DNA from 4 places in the Paenibacillus sp. sgz302191 genome. Region 3 is predicted to be linked to each of the others. Evidence: predicted binding sites of a transcription regulator. Region 3 holds the regulator's gene; each other region holds the start of a gene.
The links. Region 3 encodes Rex, which represses fermentation and respiration genes when NADH is low (regulators of the CRP and FNR family bind a similar motif). Its sites were predicted from a motif close to TTGTGAAATATTTCACAA; they were not measured.
Positions count from the first base shown of each region.

Region 1: AC3G2T_RS18875 (cytochrome ubiquinol oxidase subunit I) is a predicted target of Rex. The motif match lies at 1,987-2,004, and genes of this name have one in related genera.
Region 2: AC3G2T_RS16750 (DUF2249 domain-containing protein) is a predicted target of Rex. The motif match lies at 1,197-1,214, and genes of this name have one in related genera.
Region 4: AC3G2T_RS26780 (helical membrane plugin domain-containing protein) is a predicted target of Rex. The motif match lies at 1,136-1,153, and genes of this name have one in related genera.

Region 1 is NZ_JBYLHY010000012.1:171,246-174,456, forward strand. Features, by position in the region: gene AC3G2T_RS18870 (cytochrome d ubiquinol oxidase subunit II) at 1-451, opposite strand, end outside; gene AC3G2T_RS18875 (cytochrome ubiquinol oxidase subunit I) at 448-1,797, opposite strand; gene AC3G2T_RS18880 (helix-turn-helix domain-containing protein) at 2,205-3,026, shown strand; gene AC3G2T_RS18885 (ABC transporter permease) at 3,203-3,211, shown strand, end outside.
Region 2 is NZ_JBYLHY010000010.1:166,974-170,184, forward strand. Features, by position in the region: gene AC3G2T_RS16740 (ATP-binding protein) at 1-578, shown strand, start outside; gene AC3G2T_RS16745 (hypothetical protein) at 698-1,036, opposite strand; gene AC3G2T_RS16750 (DUF2249 domain-containing protein) at 1,303-1,854, shown strand; gene AC3G2T_RS16755 (hypothetical protein) at 1,861-3,093, shown strand; gene AC3G2T_RS16760 (metal-sulfur cluster assembly factor) at 3,119-3,211, shown strand, end outside.
Region 3 is NZ_JBYLHY010000027.1:9,349-12,559, reverse strand. Features, by position in the region: gene dinG (ATP-dependent DNA helicase DinG) at 1-1,338, shown strand, start outside; gene AC3G2T_RS29160 (redox-sensing transcriptional repressor Rex) at 1,335-1,955, shown strand; gene AC3G2T_RS29155 (hypothetical protein) at 1,993-2,406, opposite strand.
Region 4 is NZ_JBYLHY010000023.1:63,360-66,570, reverse strand. Features, by position in the region: gene gdhA (NADP-specific glutamate dehydrogenase) at 1-896, shown strand, start outside; gene AC3G2T_RS26780 (helical membrane plugin domain-containing protein) at 1,247-1,681, shown strand; gene AC3G2T_RS26775 (NAD(P)/FAD-dependent oxidoreductase) at 1,719-2,900, shown strand; gene AC3G2T_RS26770 (hypothetical protein) at 3,083-3,211, opposite strand, start outside.

The DNA.
Region 1 (3,211 bases), on a different contig from region 3:
CGATGTCTCCGCCGCGCTCGAAAACAACGCCGCCTTCGGAAATGATCAGCACCGCGGACAGCGTCGCCGGGATGAGCAGGCCCGTTGCGCCGTAGATCAGCATGTACCATTTGTTGTCTTTGGAACCGTACGTGCTGAACGCATAGTAGGCTCCCCTGACGGCAAGCAGGACGATGGCGATGCTGCCCGGAACGAGCAGCGCAGTCCCGTAATAGCGGGCTGTTTCCGGGAAAAAGCCGACCATGCCGATGTAGAAAAAGACGAGGAAGACGTTGGTGACTTCCCAGACGGGCGACAAGTATCTTTCGATGACTTTATGAATGATATGCTTTTTCATCGTGATCACGGAATAGTAGCTGAAAAATCCTGCGCCGAAATCGATGGATGCCACAATCAAATAACCGAACAAAAATATCCATAACACCGTTATTCCCAATAATTCCAAATTCATCGTTGACCGCCCTCCTTTGCGATGCCAAGCGCGATTAGCTCGTTCGAGACGTTGTTTTTTCGGAAAAGCTTGGACAGTACTTTAACCGCAGTCAGCGCCAGCACCAGATACAGCAGACAAAACAGGAGCAGCATCGTATCGACCTGTTGGGAAGACGTGGCTGCTTCCGCAACCTTCATATACCCGCGCAAAATCCAGGGCTGCCGTCCGACCTCCGCATAAAACCATCCGGATTGAATCCCGATCATCGACAGCGGTCCGCACAAAATAATGACGAACAGCAGCCACTTCGGATACGGCTTGCCATAGGCTTTGCGGGAAAACCAGAGGTGCAAAACCGCCGCGACAATCGTAAACATGCCAATACTGACCATGATATCGAAAAAATAATGAACGTACAGCGGAGGGCGCAAATCCTCCGGAATATCGTTCAGTCCTTTGACTTCCGCACCCGGTGTGCCTCCGGCCAAAATGCTGAGCGCGTACGGGATTTTCAACCCGTATTTGATCTCACGGTCTTCCGTCAAAATACCGCCGAGCACGAGCGGCGCATTCGTGGAAGTTTCGAAATGCCATTCGGCTGCGGCCAGCTTTTCCGGCTGGTTTTTGGCCAAAAATTTCCCCGACAAATCCCCGATGAAGGCGGTAGCCAGCGAGAAAACGAGACCTGCGGCGACCGTCAGTTTCAGTGCTTTTTTGGCGTATGCGTCGTCGCCTCTTTTTCGGAGAAGCGAGTAGGCGGCAATAGCTGCCAGTATGAAAGCGCCGGTCATGTAGGCCGAGGAGAGCACATGGGCCACTTTGGTCGGCATGGAAGGGTTGAACATCGCGAGCAGCGGCTTCACGTTCGTGATCATTCCGTCCTTCAAGGTGAATCCTTGGGGAGTATTCATAAACGCGTTAACTGTTGTAATAAAAAATGCGGAAGCCGAGGAGCCCAAAACGACCGGCACCAGAAGCAGCAAATGAAGCTTCGGTTTGACCCGTTCCCAGGTGTACAAATAGATGCCGAGGAAAATCGCTTCGATGAAAAAGGCGAACGTTTCCAGAAAAAGCGGCAGGGCGATGGCCTGACCGGCTATTTTCATAAAATTCGGCCAAAGCAGGCTGAGCTGGAGGCCGATGGCCGTCCCGGTTACGACGCCAATGGCCACGGTAATGACAAATCCGCGCGCCCATCTGCGGGCGAGCAGCGTGTAGTAAGGATCTTTGCGCTGTATGCCGACAAGTTCGGCGAGCATAATCATCACCGGCACGCCGACGCCGATCGTTGCGAAAATGATATGAAACGATAAAGTAAGCTCCGTGAGCATGCGGCTGTAAAAAACGGGATCGTAGTTAGGCATAAGGTTTCATCTCCTTTTTTCATGGTGTTGGCGGGTTTCAAAAAAGCTTTCTGACAAAAGAGGCCAGCATTACAAAAGCGACGGCAAACATTAAAATCATGAGGCGTTTTTCGTGTTTTTGCGACGGGCTCAAGCGGATCACCTTCTTATCATCATGTTGGGACTGCTTAGTTTTATATTACCGCATGGTTGTGATTTATTTCACATAAACTGTGAAGACGCATTGAACAAAGTTTTACAATATTCAAAACGAAAGGGGGGGATTTGAAATTTCATTCTTCGGCAGCATGTCCCTATATCTTTCCATGTAGAGTTTCCTTGAATCCACAAAAAGATCATAATATAATAGATTCAATCAGTAGGTATTGGGTTAATTGTATAATTTTATATTAGAAAGGATAATTTCTATGGAATATGTCGAAATTAATCCTCGAATTGAATTATTCATCAACAGACACTCCACACCCACTTGGATTATTGAAGATGCGACGACAGATTTTGTCGATTTAACATATATTTTTAAGGGAAGGGCTTACTACTCCATTAATGGCACTGTCCATGAAGTCAATCAAGGGGATCTCATATGTATTCCTAAAGGCAGCCGCCGAAGCGCAACCACTGACCCCACAAATTTGATGACCAGTTATGCACTGAACATCCAACTCTATGATCTGGAAGGCAAGGACGTTCATTTGCCGTTTCCTTTAATTTCACATATCGACGAGCCAGAAGAATTGCATTCATTGTACAATGAGTTGACATTTGAATGGTTAAAGAAAAATAAAGGTCATGAATTGAAAGCGCGTGCATTGCTGTTTCTGATTCTTCATTATTATTTCAAGTCTTTGTACTATAAAGACAACAATGCGAATATAGACAAACGCATTCAGAAATCTATTAGATACATTTTAAGCAACTTGCAGAATCAAATTGAAGTTGAGGAGCTGGCATCTGTTGCCGGCTTGACTACCGCGTATTTTGGAACTCTATTTAAGAAATACATGGGGGCATCCGTTAAAGAGTATATCAATAGAATGAAAATCAACAATGCTGAGAATATTCTCCTTAGCGGTGAGTTTACCGTTCGGGAAGCTGCTTATAAATGCGGTTTTGAAGACATTTATTATTTCAGCAAGCTATTCAAAAAAATAAAGGGTTTTCCCCCCTCCAGAATTTTAATAGAAAATAGCAGATCTGATCGGCAGGAATTTGAAACCCTAAACAAGTAGAATAAATCGGACTTATCGCGGAAGCAGCGATAGGTCTTTTTTTATGCAAAGATAGGGGAGTTTAATAAAAATGTTATCCATAATTAATACAAACGGTTAAAAGTTTGTCCATGGATATTGAAAGCGCTTAAAATTACAATTCAAATATAAAAAATACAAAAAGGAGAGTACACCAAATGGAGAGG
Region 2 (3,211 bases), on a different contig from region 3:
TCAATGCCATTATGGCGTTAAGCGAGATCAGCACGGACAAAATGCGCAGCCTCACAGAAGCTTTTACATCGTATTTGCGAATCAGCATCGACTTTTTGAATTCGGAGCAGCTGGTTGAGCTCGCCCATGAACTGGAGTTGGTGCGGGCCTATCTGTTTATCGAGCAGGAACGCTTTGAGGAGCGGCTGTCCGTCCAGTGGGATATCGAACCTGACATCGATCTGCTTCTTCCGCCGCTCACTCTGCAGCCATTGGTCGAAAATGCGGTCCAGCACGGCCTGCTCAGCAGAACCAGAGGCGGCACGGTGTATATCCAGATTGCCCGCCTGGAGCGCGCCACCCTTTTTGAGATCAAGGATGACGGCAAAGGCATGGACGAACAAAAAGTCCGCCAGCTGCTTGACCAGGCCGGAAAGAACGAAAGAGGCATCGGTCTGCTGAATACGAACCGCCGATTGACGCAGCGGTACGGCCGGGGCTTAACGATTCGGAGCCAGCCGAACGTGGGAACGACGATTTCGTTTGTCATTCCCGATCGAGACAAGCCGCCGCATTGGCCGCAATCGCCGCGTTTTTAAGACAGCGCAAAAAGAGCGCCGGGTTAGGGAGCTCAGTCTCAGCTCAGTCCCTCTAACCCGGCGCTTTCTTTGCATGTTCCGGCATTATGCGCATTTTGATGACAGCGCTCGCCGCCCGATCATGAAGCTCCTGCCGCGGATGCATGTTTGCCGCAATGGCTGCATTCCGCCTTCTGCTTCACATCGATCTCCAGCCGGTATCCTTGCAGCCACTCCCAAAAATGGGAAGGCGCATGCTCTTTCAAATACCGGATCATGTCCTCCTCTTCCTCCCAATCTCCATGCCCTGCAACTTCGGCGATGACAATGTCCAGCCCTTCTTCCTGCTTTTCAGCCGCATTCCAGCGCGCTTTGCCGGCAAATAGGTTCTCCAGCAGCAATTCTACCGATTGGATGAACCGATCCTCCAAACTTCTTTCACGAATAAAACATATATCCAAAACAAACTCCGACTTCATGGTGCAGTACCTCCTTGGATCGGCAGCAAGAGCCGCTCGCCCGATATCCCGGGCAGCGGATTCGGCTCTCACTCCCGACGTTCTTTTACATCGATTGTACGGGACCAGATACATTCCATCTGTGATCAATATCACGATGTCCGAATATCGTTTTGCTTGATTGTGATTCCAATCACAAAGCTGCTCGCATCGCTCCTTTATACTGTACCTGTAATCAAAACTTGCCGGCGAAATAAACGATATTCGGTACGGGGAGGTGATCCAAAATGAAACCTGCAGCTTCGCGAACTTTCGAATTGGATGTAAGACCTTATTTGCAGCAAAAAATGGAGCCTTTTCAAATGATTATGGATCAGGTCCGTTCATTAGAAATCGACGATATCTTTGTTTTGCACGCCACAATAAAGCCGACTCCCTTGCTGGGGATTATGAAACTGAAAGGGTATGCCCACAAAACAGAGCAAATCGACTTGCAGCACTGGAAGGTCACTTTTGTAAATAAGAAAAACAAGAAATGGCTGGATTCCCCGGAGGATTGGACGGCAAAAATGGCGGAAGAAGCCCCGGAGTGCAAAGAAACAGCGGCAGCCGATAGAAGGACGATAGAACTCGACAACCGCGGGCTTGAACCGCCGCAGCCGATGATTCGCACATTAAGCGCACTGGAAGCGTGCGGACTTGGCGACGAAGTGATCATTCACAATGATCGGGTGCCCGCTTTTCTCATCGAGGAATTGAATGCTCTTGGCTATGTGTATAAGATCGAAGAGCAGCCGGACGGCTCCGCCCGTGTTGCCATACAAAAGGTGAAGAGGTGAACGCCGATGTTCCGACTCCCCTTTTTGTTCATTGTAACGGGAATCACCGGGTTTGTGCTGTTTCATCTATCTTCGCTGGCCGCGCTGGCCGATTGGATGAACGGCTATATGCGCGGTCCGTCCGGCTGGTTTCACATTCATTTGCTCATATTGGGATGGGCCACGATGATTGCGATGGGAGCCGTATACCAGCTCATTCATGTTATTTTGCAGTCGAACGTTTACAGTGAAAAGCTTGCTTATGTTCATTACGCGTTTTTTACGGTTGGCACAGCCGGATTGCTGTACGGTTTTGCGGAAGGGAAAGTTGCCTGGATCGCGGGCTTTGCAACGATTGCGCTGATCGGTATTTTCCTGTTCGCCTGGAACATGGCCGTCACCTTATTCCGCGCCGCACAGTGGGACGCTATTACTGTCAGCACGGCCTGCTCCGTTTTGTATCTGGCTTTGACAGGGATTTCCGGCATGGCTATGGGGCTGAATTTTGCGCTGGGTGAGTGGAACATGCTGCATGAACGATTATTCGGCGCGCATATTTGGCTCGGGGCCGTAGGTTGGTTCGGGATGCTCATTACCGGATTCAGCTACAAAATGGCGCCCATGTTCTATTTGGCGCATGGATTTCCGACAAGATCGCGGAGTGTTACGCTTTGTTTGTGGAATCTCGGCGTTTTAACGGGTGCAGCTGCCTTCCTGTTTGAATGGGGTTTTTGGGCAAAATGGGCCGCATTCCTATGTATAACGCTAGCCCTTGCCGCGTATAATTGGCATCTTGCCCAGATCCGCAAATACCGCCATAAGCGGCATCCGGGTGCGGGGATCGCATGGTCCGTTTGGAGCAGCCGCGTTCTTGCCGGCGCAGCCGCTGTGATGCTGGTGTATTTAGCGTGGAACACACATCGTACATTGACGGCCGAATTTGTCACGCTTGCCGGCTGGATCTATTTGGCGGGTTGGGTTGGCTTTACGATTTTATGTTACTTATCCAAAATTGTGCCATTTTTATGGTGGACGCACAAATATGGCCCGCAAGCGGGAAAACCCGGCATACCGACATTGGCGGAACTGCTGGGAGAAAAAAGAGTTCAAACCGGCCTAACCGCCCTTGCTTGCTCTCTGCTGCTTCTGTTTTCCGGTTTGATGTTAGGCGTGCAGACTTTGACAGTCGTCGGCGGAGTCGTATTTTCCGCCGTTTCACTCGGATATATTTCTTTCATCTCGCTTGTGTTTACCCGTTGACACATGAAGAAAGGAGCAATGGCATATGGACGAAAGATCGGAAGAACGCATTCTCGGTCTGCTGCGGCAGGTGAACGATCCGGAGTTGGGGGTCAATATTGTCGATCTCGGACTTATA
Region 3 (3,211 bases):
TTTCGTCTTCAGAAGGCGGCGGAAGAGCAGGAGAGAGCTTTGGCCTGGAGCGCAGCGATAGACGGTTTGTACCCGAAAATCGTGCAGATCAAGGAAGACTGGGAGCGTTTGAGCGAAGGGTTGTACGAGCTGCTTACGGCAAAAAGCGACCCGTCGCAATCGGAGAACTCGCAATATGTGCTGCGCATGAAGCCCGAGGCGCTGCCGGCGCATTGGAGCGAGCTGACGATGATGGAGGACAACATTTATTTGAGCATGAACGATACGCTCCGCACGCTCGACAAAATGCTGAGCGAGATCAAAGAGATGCAGGAAGTTCTGGAAGTCCAGAGCATCGTGACGGATTTGAACGGAACTTTGAAGGAGCTTTACGGGCACCGGGATGCGCTTCATTTTTTCATGAAAATGGAGGATCAAGGTTACGTATACTGGATGGAAGCCGGCACGTATTCCAAGAGCAAGTCGCTGCAGCTGATCAGTGTGCCGACGGATGTGAGTCCGCTGCTTCAGGAGCATTTTTTCAAAAATAAAGACAGCATCATTTTGACTTCGGCTACGTTATCCGTGAACAAATCGTTCCAATACTCGGCCGATCAGCTCGGTTTGCAAATTCCCGTCGGCGAAGAGGCCGGCAAGCTCAAAACGGTGCAGCTTCCGTCCCCGTTCAATTACAGGGAGCAGGCGCTGGTCTGTATTCCCAGAGATTTTCCGACGATTAAAGGCCCTTCCGGGGACGCCGTTTTCATACAAGCACTTATCGATTCTTTAAGCAATGTCGCTTTGGCTACCAACGGCCGAATGCTCGTGCTGTTTACATCCAACCGGATGTTAAAGCAGATTCATGCCGGCATGAAGGAGCGGTTAAAGCCGCATGGGATTACCGTGCTTGGACAGGGCGTAGACAGCGGCAACCGCAGCAAGCTGACCCGCATGTTCCAGGACCACCATTCCTGCGTGCTGCTGGGTACAAGCTCGTTCTGGGAAGGCGTGGACATCCCGGGCGATGCGCTGTCCTGCTTGGCTATTATTCGGCTTCCGTTTCAGCCTCCGAATCACCCGCTCATTGAAGCCAAATGCGAAAATATTAAAAAGCGGAACGAAAATCCGTTTATGAAATTTTCCGTGCCGCAGGCGGTCATACGTTTCAAGCAAGGATTCGGGCGGCTCGTGCGGCGGGCTACGGATAAAGGAATCGTTATTATTTACGATACCCGCGTTATCGATACGCAGTACGGCAAATATTTTCTTTATTCGCTGCCCGGTCCGAAGATTGAACATATGACGACGGAACAAATGATTCCAAGAATTGAGGAATGGATGGGGGAGGCGCAGCGGTGAAGACACAAAAAATATCCGAAGCTGTAGTCCGCCGGCTGCCGATTTATTTGCGGTTTTTGAACGAGCTGGCGATGAAAAATATTATGACGGTCTCGTCGCAGGATCTGGGGCAAAAGCTCGATTTGAACCCCGCGCAAATCCGCAAAGATTTGGCCTATTTCGGGGAATTCGGCAAAAAAGGGATCGGCTACGACGTCGGCTATCTCATCGAGAAGATCAGGCAGATCTTGAAGCTGGACCGCCATATCCGGGTCGCTCTGGTCGGGGCGGGCAACCTGGGGCGGGCACTGTGCAACTACAACACATATTTGCGCAACGATATGAAAATTGTCGCCGTATTCGACGCGATGCCCGAGAAAACGGGCGAGACGATCAATAATTTGATCGTGCAGCCGACGCACGAGCTGAAAGAAGCGATATCGCGGCTTGGCGTCAGAATCGGCATCATTACGGTACCGGCAGCGGAAGCACAAAATGTGGCGAATCAATTCGTCGAAGCCGGCATTGAAGCGATTCTTAATTTTGCGCCGGTCATCATTAAGGTGCCGCCCGAAATCCGTGTGCACCATGCCGATTTCACGACCGAGCTGCAGAGTCTGGCCTATTATTTGGACTAGGCCAAGACTCCGGCCGCAAAGGCCCTACGGGCTCGCGCTATGCGGAAATTTGCAGCAGAACGCAGGGGAAAGCTGCAGAAACTGCGGAGGAGAAACGAACCTGTGGAAACTCGCGGAAACCTGCAGAAACCCGCAGAAAACTGCAGAAACCCGCAGAAACCTGCAGAAACCCGCAGAAACCTGCAGAAGAGAAACAAAACCCTGCAGAAGCCTCCGGAAGCTGGATCGGCGAAAAACTCGCATGGCAGCAGGCAGTACATTTGCTTAGCAACGTGGAGAAAACCTGCAAAAGTACAGTTTTTTGCTCGCTGATGCGCTGGATACGAAAAATTCCTGCAAATGTGCAGGCTTTTCGCCGCGAACATGGGCTCAGAGGCGTTCTTAGCGAGAATTCCTGCACAATCGCAGGCTTTTTGCCGAAATGAACCATTTCTGCTGAAAAAGCCTGCACTTTCGCAGGTTTTTTCTGTGCCAGGCTGCTTGTTCCAACGCCGTAACCCGTACAGGAGAGAGCCGTAGGTTACTGAAGAGTGATTGTGCCCCTTTTGGTTCCTCTACCCCGTTACTTTATCAACAGTCTGGTTTTCTACCCGTAATATGATGCGTCTCTCCAATGTATGTTTTCTCAGCAGCCTCTATTTTAACGAAAATAATGTACTCGTTTCCAACTTTTACGCTTTTAAAGCTTGAAATTGTTTCAGTAGACGATTGTTTTCATTCTGTGGGGGTAACGTCTACGGCGTCATGGGAGTGTTGTAGGTTTTTCCGGCTGTCGAGCCAAACCGTTTCATTGGCGCGAAGTGCCGTCTTTGGGCGGACGGCAAAAAGAAGCGGAAACCGGTGAAAGTTCGGCTTTAAAACCGCTCCTGATTGCGAAGCTCAACAAACAAAACAAATACGCGATCTTGCGCACACATCTAACGTGCTGTAGCCATTCAATTCGACGCTGAGAGCGGCTATCGCAGAGCGTTAACAAGCGGCTCGTAAAACAACGCAAGGAGTGTGCAAGCGCACGTTCCAGAGCGCAAGCAGTGCACAAGTGCCTCACTCCACAGCCGTATACAGCGTTCAAGCGCTCGCTCCACAGCGCAAGCAACATGCAAGCAGCTCGCTCCACAGAGCATGCAGCGCACAAGCGGCTAGCTCCACAGCCACATGCAACGCACAAACGGCTCGCTCCATAGCCGCATTGCAGCGCCCCGCCGCGCTTTGCAAAAATAACAAAAAACCCGAGCCACATACTGGCCCGGGTTTTT
Region 4 (3,211 bases), on a different contig from region 3:
TGACCGAATTGTACAAATATATCGGCCCCGACACAGATGTGCCTGCCGGAGATATCGGCGTAGGAGCCAGAGAAGTCGGATACATGTTCGGCCAGTACAAACGAATCCGCGGCAACTATGAAGCCGGCGTATTGACCGGTAAAGGCATCGTTTACGGCGGCAGCCTTGCTCGCACGGAAGCTACAGGTTACGGAGCCGTTTATTTCGTCAATGAAATGCTGAAATCTAAAGGATTGAGCTTCGAAGGCAGCACCGTTGTCGTTTCCGGCTCAGGAAACGTGGCTATTTACGCGATGCAAAAGGCTGCCGAACTGGGAGCGAAAGTCGTAGCTTGCAGCGATTCCAACGGCTATATTTATGATAAAGACGGGATTCAGCTTGAGACGGTTCGGAGACTGAAGGAAGTCGAGAGAGTGCGCATCAGCGAGTACGTCAAAGAGCACCCGAACGCGATTTATGTAGAAGGCTGCCGCAACATTTGGACGATCCCGTGCGATATCGCGCTTCCGTGCGCCACGCAAAATGAAATTGACGAAACGTCGGCAGCTTTGCTGGTGAATGGCGGCGTTAAAGCGGTCGGAGAAGGCGCCAACATGCCTTCCACCTTGGAAGCTATCGACGTCTTCTTGAAGGCGAACGTGCTGTTCGGTCCCGCCAAAGCCGCAAATGCGGGAGGCGTAGCGGTGTCTGCGCTGGAAATGTCGCAAAATAGCATGAGGTACTCGTGGAGATTCCATGAAGTTGACGACAAGCTCCATGATATTATGAAAAATATTTATCGAAATGCCGTCAACGCTGCAGAGGAATACGGCCACCCGGGCAATCTCGTAGTAGGCGCCAACATTGCCGGATTTATCAAGGTTGCGGACGCCATGCTCGCGCATGGAATCATTTAATCGCATTTATACAATTTGCGGAAATCCCCTCCATGATCTTTTTCAGGAGGGGATTTTTCACGTTCGCGGCCGCGCTAATTCGACAAGAAAAAAAATTTATTTTAATTCTAGGCGCAAAAGGTGTAAAATAAACAGAGATGGTTGAAAGACGATTACACCATGTTCGTTGTCGCTTCATTTATTCACCGAGAATAAGCTGTGATGCCCTTCAAAAAAGAACGGCATTCTTGCCGTCTCATATGTGAAAAATGTTACAATCCTCTGGACATGCGGCTTTCGTTGAGTGGTTGGTTAACACAATCGAAACAGCAACCTACATTTTAATTTTACGCAAAGGAGGACGTTTTCTTATGTCACAAACAGCTCAACAAGAGGTAGCTGTAAGCCTCGCGGAAGAAAAAAAATCGCTCGACGTACTGGATCAGTTATTGAAGCCGGAGGTTCAGCAATCTTTGACCGTATTGGTGGAAAACCTGCCTAAATTGGCCGAAATGGTAACGCTGATGACCAAAGCTTACGATTTTGCCCAAAATATCGCGACGGATAAAGTGCTGATCAACGATTTTGCGCAAGGAATCGGCGAATTCGTCAAACCGGTACAAGAGAAAGCCAAAGATATCGCGCAAGCGGCTATCGAAGCCGGCGAACGCTCGAAAGCCGAAGCAAGCTCCACCGTCGGCCTGTTCGCTATTCTCAAAATGATGAAAGATCCCGAAGTGCAAAAAACGCTTCGTTTTGCTCAAGCTTTCCTGAACGTGCTGGCTGAGCGCAAAACCGCAAACTGATACCAACGGATTCGTTGACAAATAATGGAGGATGGACATGTCGAAACAAGTTTTGATTCTGGGCGCCGGTTATGGCGGAGTTCTTACGGCTTTAACGGCACGCAAATATTTGTCGGCAGCGGAAGCGAACATTACGATTGTTAACCGTTTTCCGACTCACCAAATTATTACCGAACTGCATCGTCTTGCAGGAGGCACAATTGAAGAGCAAGCGGTTGCGCTTCCTCTCAGCAAGCTGCTAGGCGACAAAAATATAAACATTGTTGTTGATGGAGTTAAAGAAATCAAACCGAACGACAAGCGTGTCGTTCTCGAAAGCGGCGCCGTACACAGCTACGATGCGCTTATCGTCTCGCTCGGCAGCGAAACGAACTACTTCGGCATTCCGGGACTGGAAGAAAACAGCCTCGTCCTGAAATCGGCCGCCGACGCCAAACGCATTCGCGAGCATGTCGAAGCCCGTCTGGACGCTTACAAAAAATCCGGCAATAAAGCCGATGCGACGATCGTTGTCGGCGGCGGCGGCTTGACCGGCGTCGAGCTTGTCGGCGAATTCGCCGACAAACTTCCTGAAGTTTGCCGCAGCAAAGGCATCGACTTTAACGACATTGCGCTGTACTGCGTAGAAGCCGGTCCTTCCATTCTGCCGATATTCCCGAAAGTGCTGATCGAGCGCGCGGTAACGAGCCTCGAGAAACGCGGCGTGAACTTCATCACAGGCGTTGCCATTACGGAAGCGACAAAAACGGCGGTATCGCTGAAAGACGGCCGCACGATCGAGTCCAGCACGATTATTTGGACAGGCGGCGTAAAAGGCAATCCGGTTGTCGGCAGCAGCGGCCTTGCCGAAGACCGCGGCCGCGCGACGGTTACACCGACGCTGCAATCGACTTCGCATTCGGATGTATTCCTCGCAGGCGACTGCGCGGTTGTATTCCCTGAAGGCGGCGACCGTCCTTATCCGCCGACAGCGCAGCTTGCTTGGCAGATGGGTGAAACCGTCGGCTACAACCTGTCCGTCCTGTTCAAGGGCGGCGTTATGGACAAATTCGTGCCGGTATTCTCCGGAACGCTGGGCAGCCTTGGCCGCAAAGACGGCGTCGGCATGATCGGCGGCAACGGCACGCAGCTCAAAGGTTTGCCGGCCACACTGATGAAGGAAGCGAGCAACATCCGCTACCTGTCCCACATCCACGGCCTGTTCGCACTCGCTTACTAATTGGCACCCACCGCGGCCGCGCGGGGTAAGGACGCTGGCGAAGGACCCGTGGACGGTGGTGCTGGCGCTGGCATCAACCTTACTGGCGCCAGCACCAGTGCAAAAAACCTGCAAAAGTGCATCTTTTTGCCCGTTGATGCCCCTTTCCTTCAAAAATTCCTGCAAATGTGCAGGCTTTCCCGCTAAAATTCGGGCTCCAGGCCCGTCATGAGCGGAAATTCCTGTACTTTTGCAGGCTTTGCCTCCATTCCGGCTTCGGCCGCTGTAAAAGCCTGCACTTTTGCAGGCTTTTGCTCTCGCTGCCAAGCCGG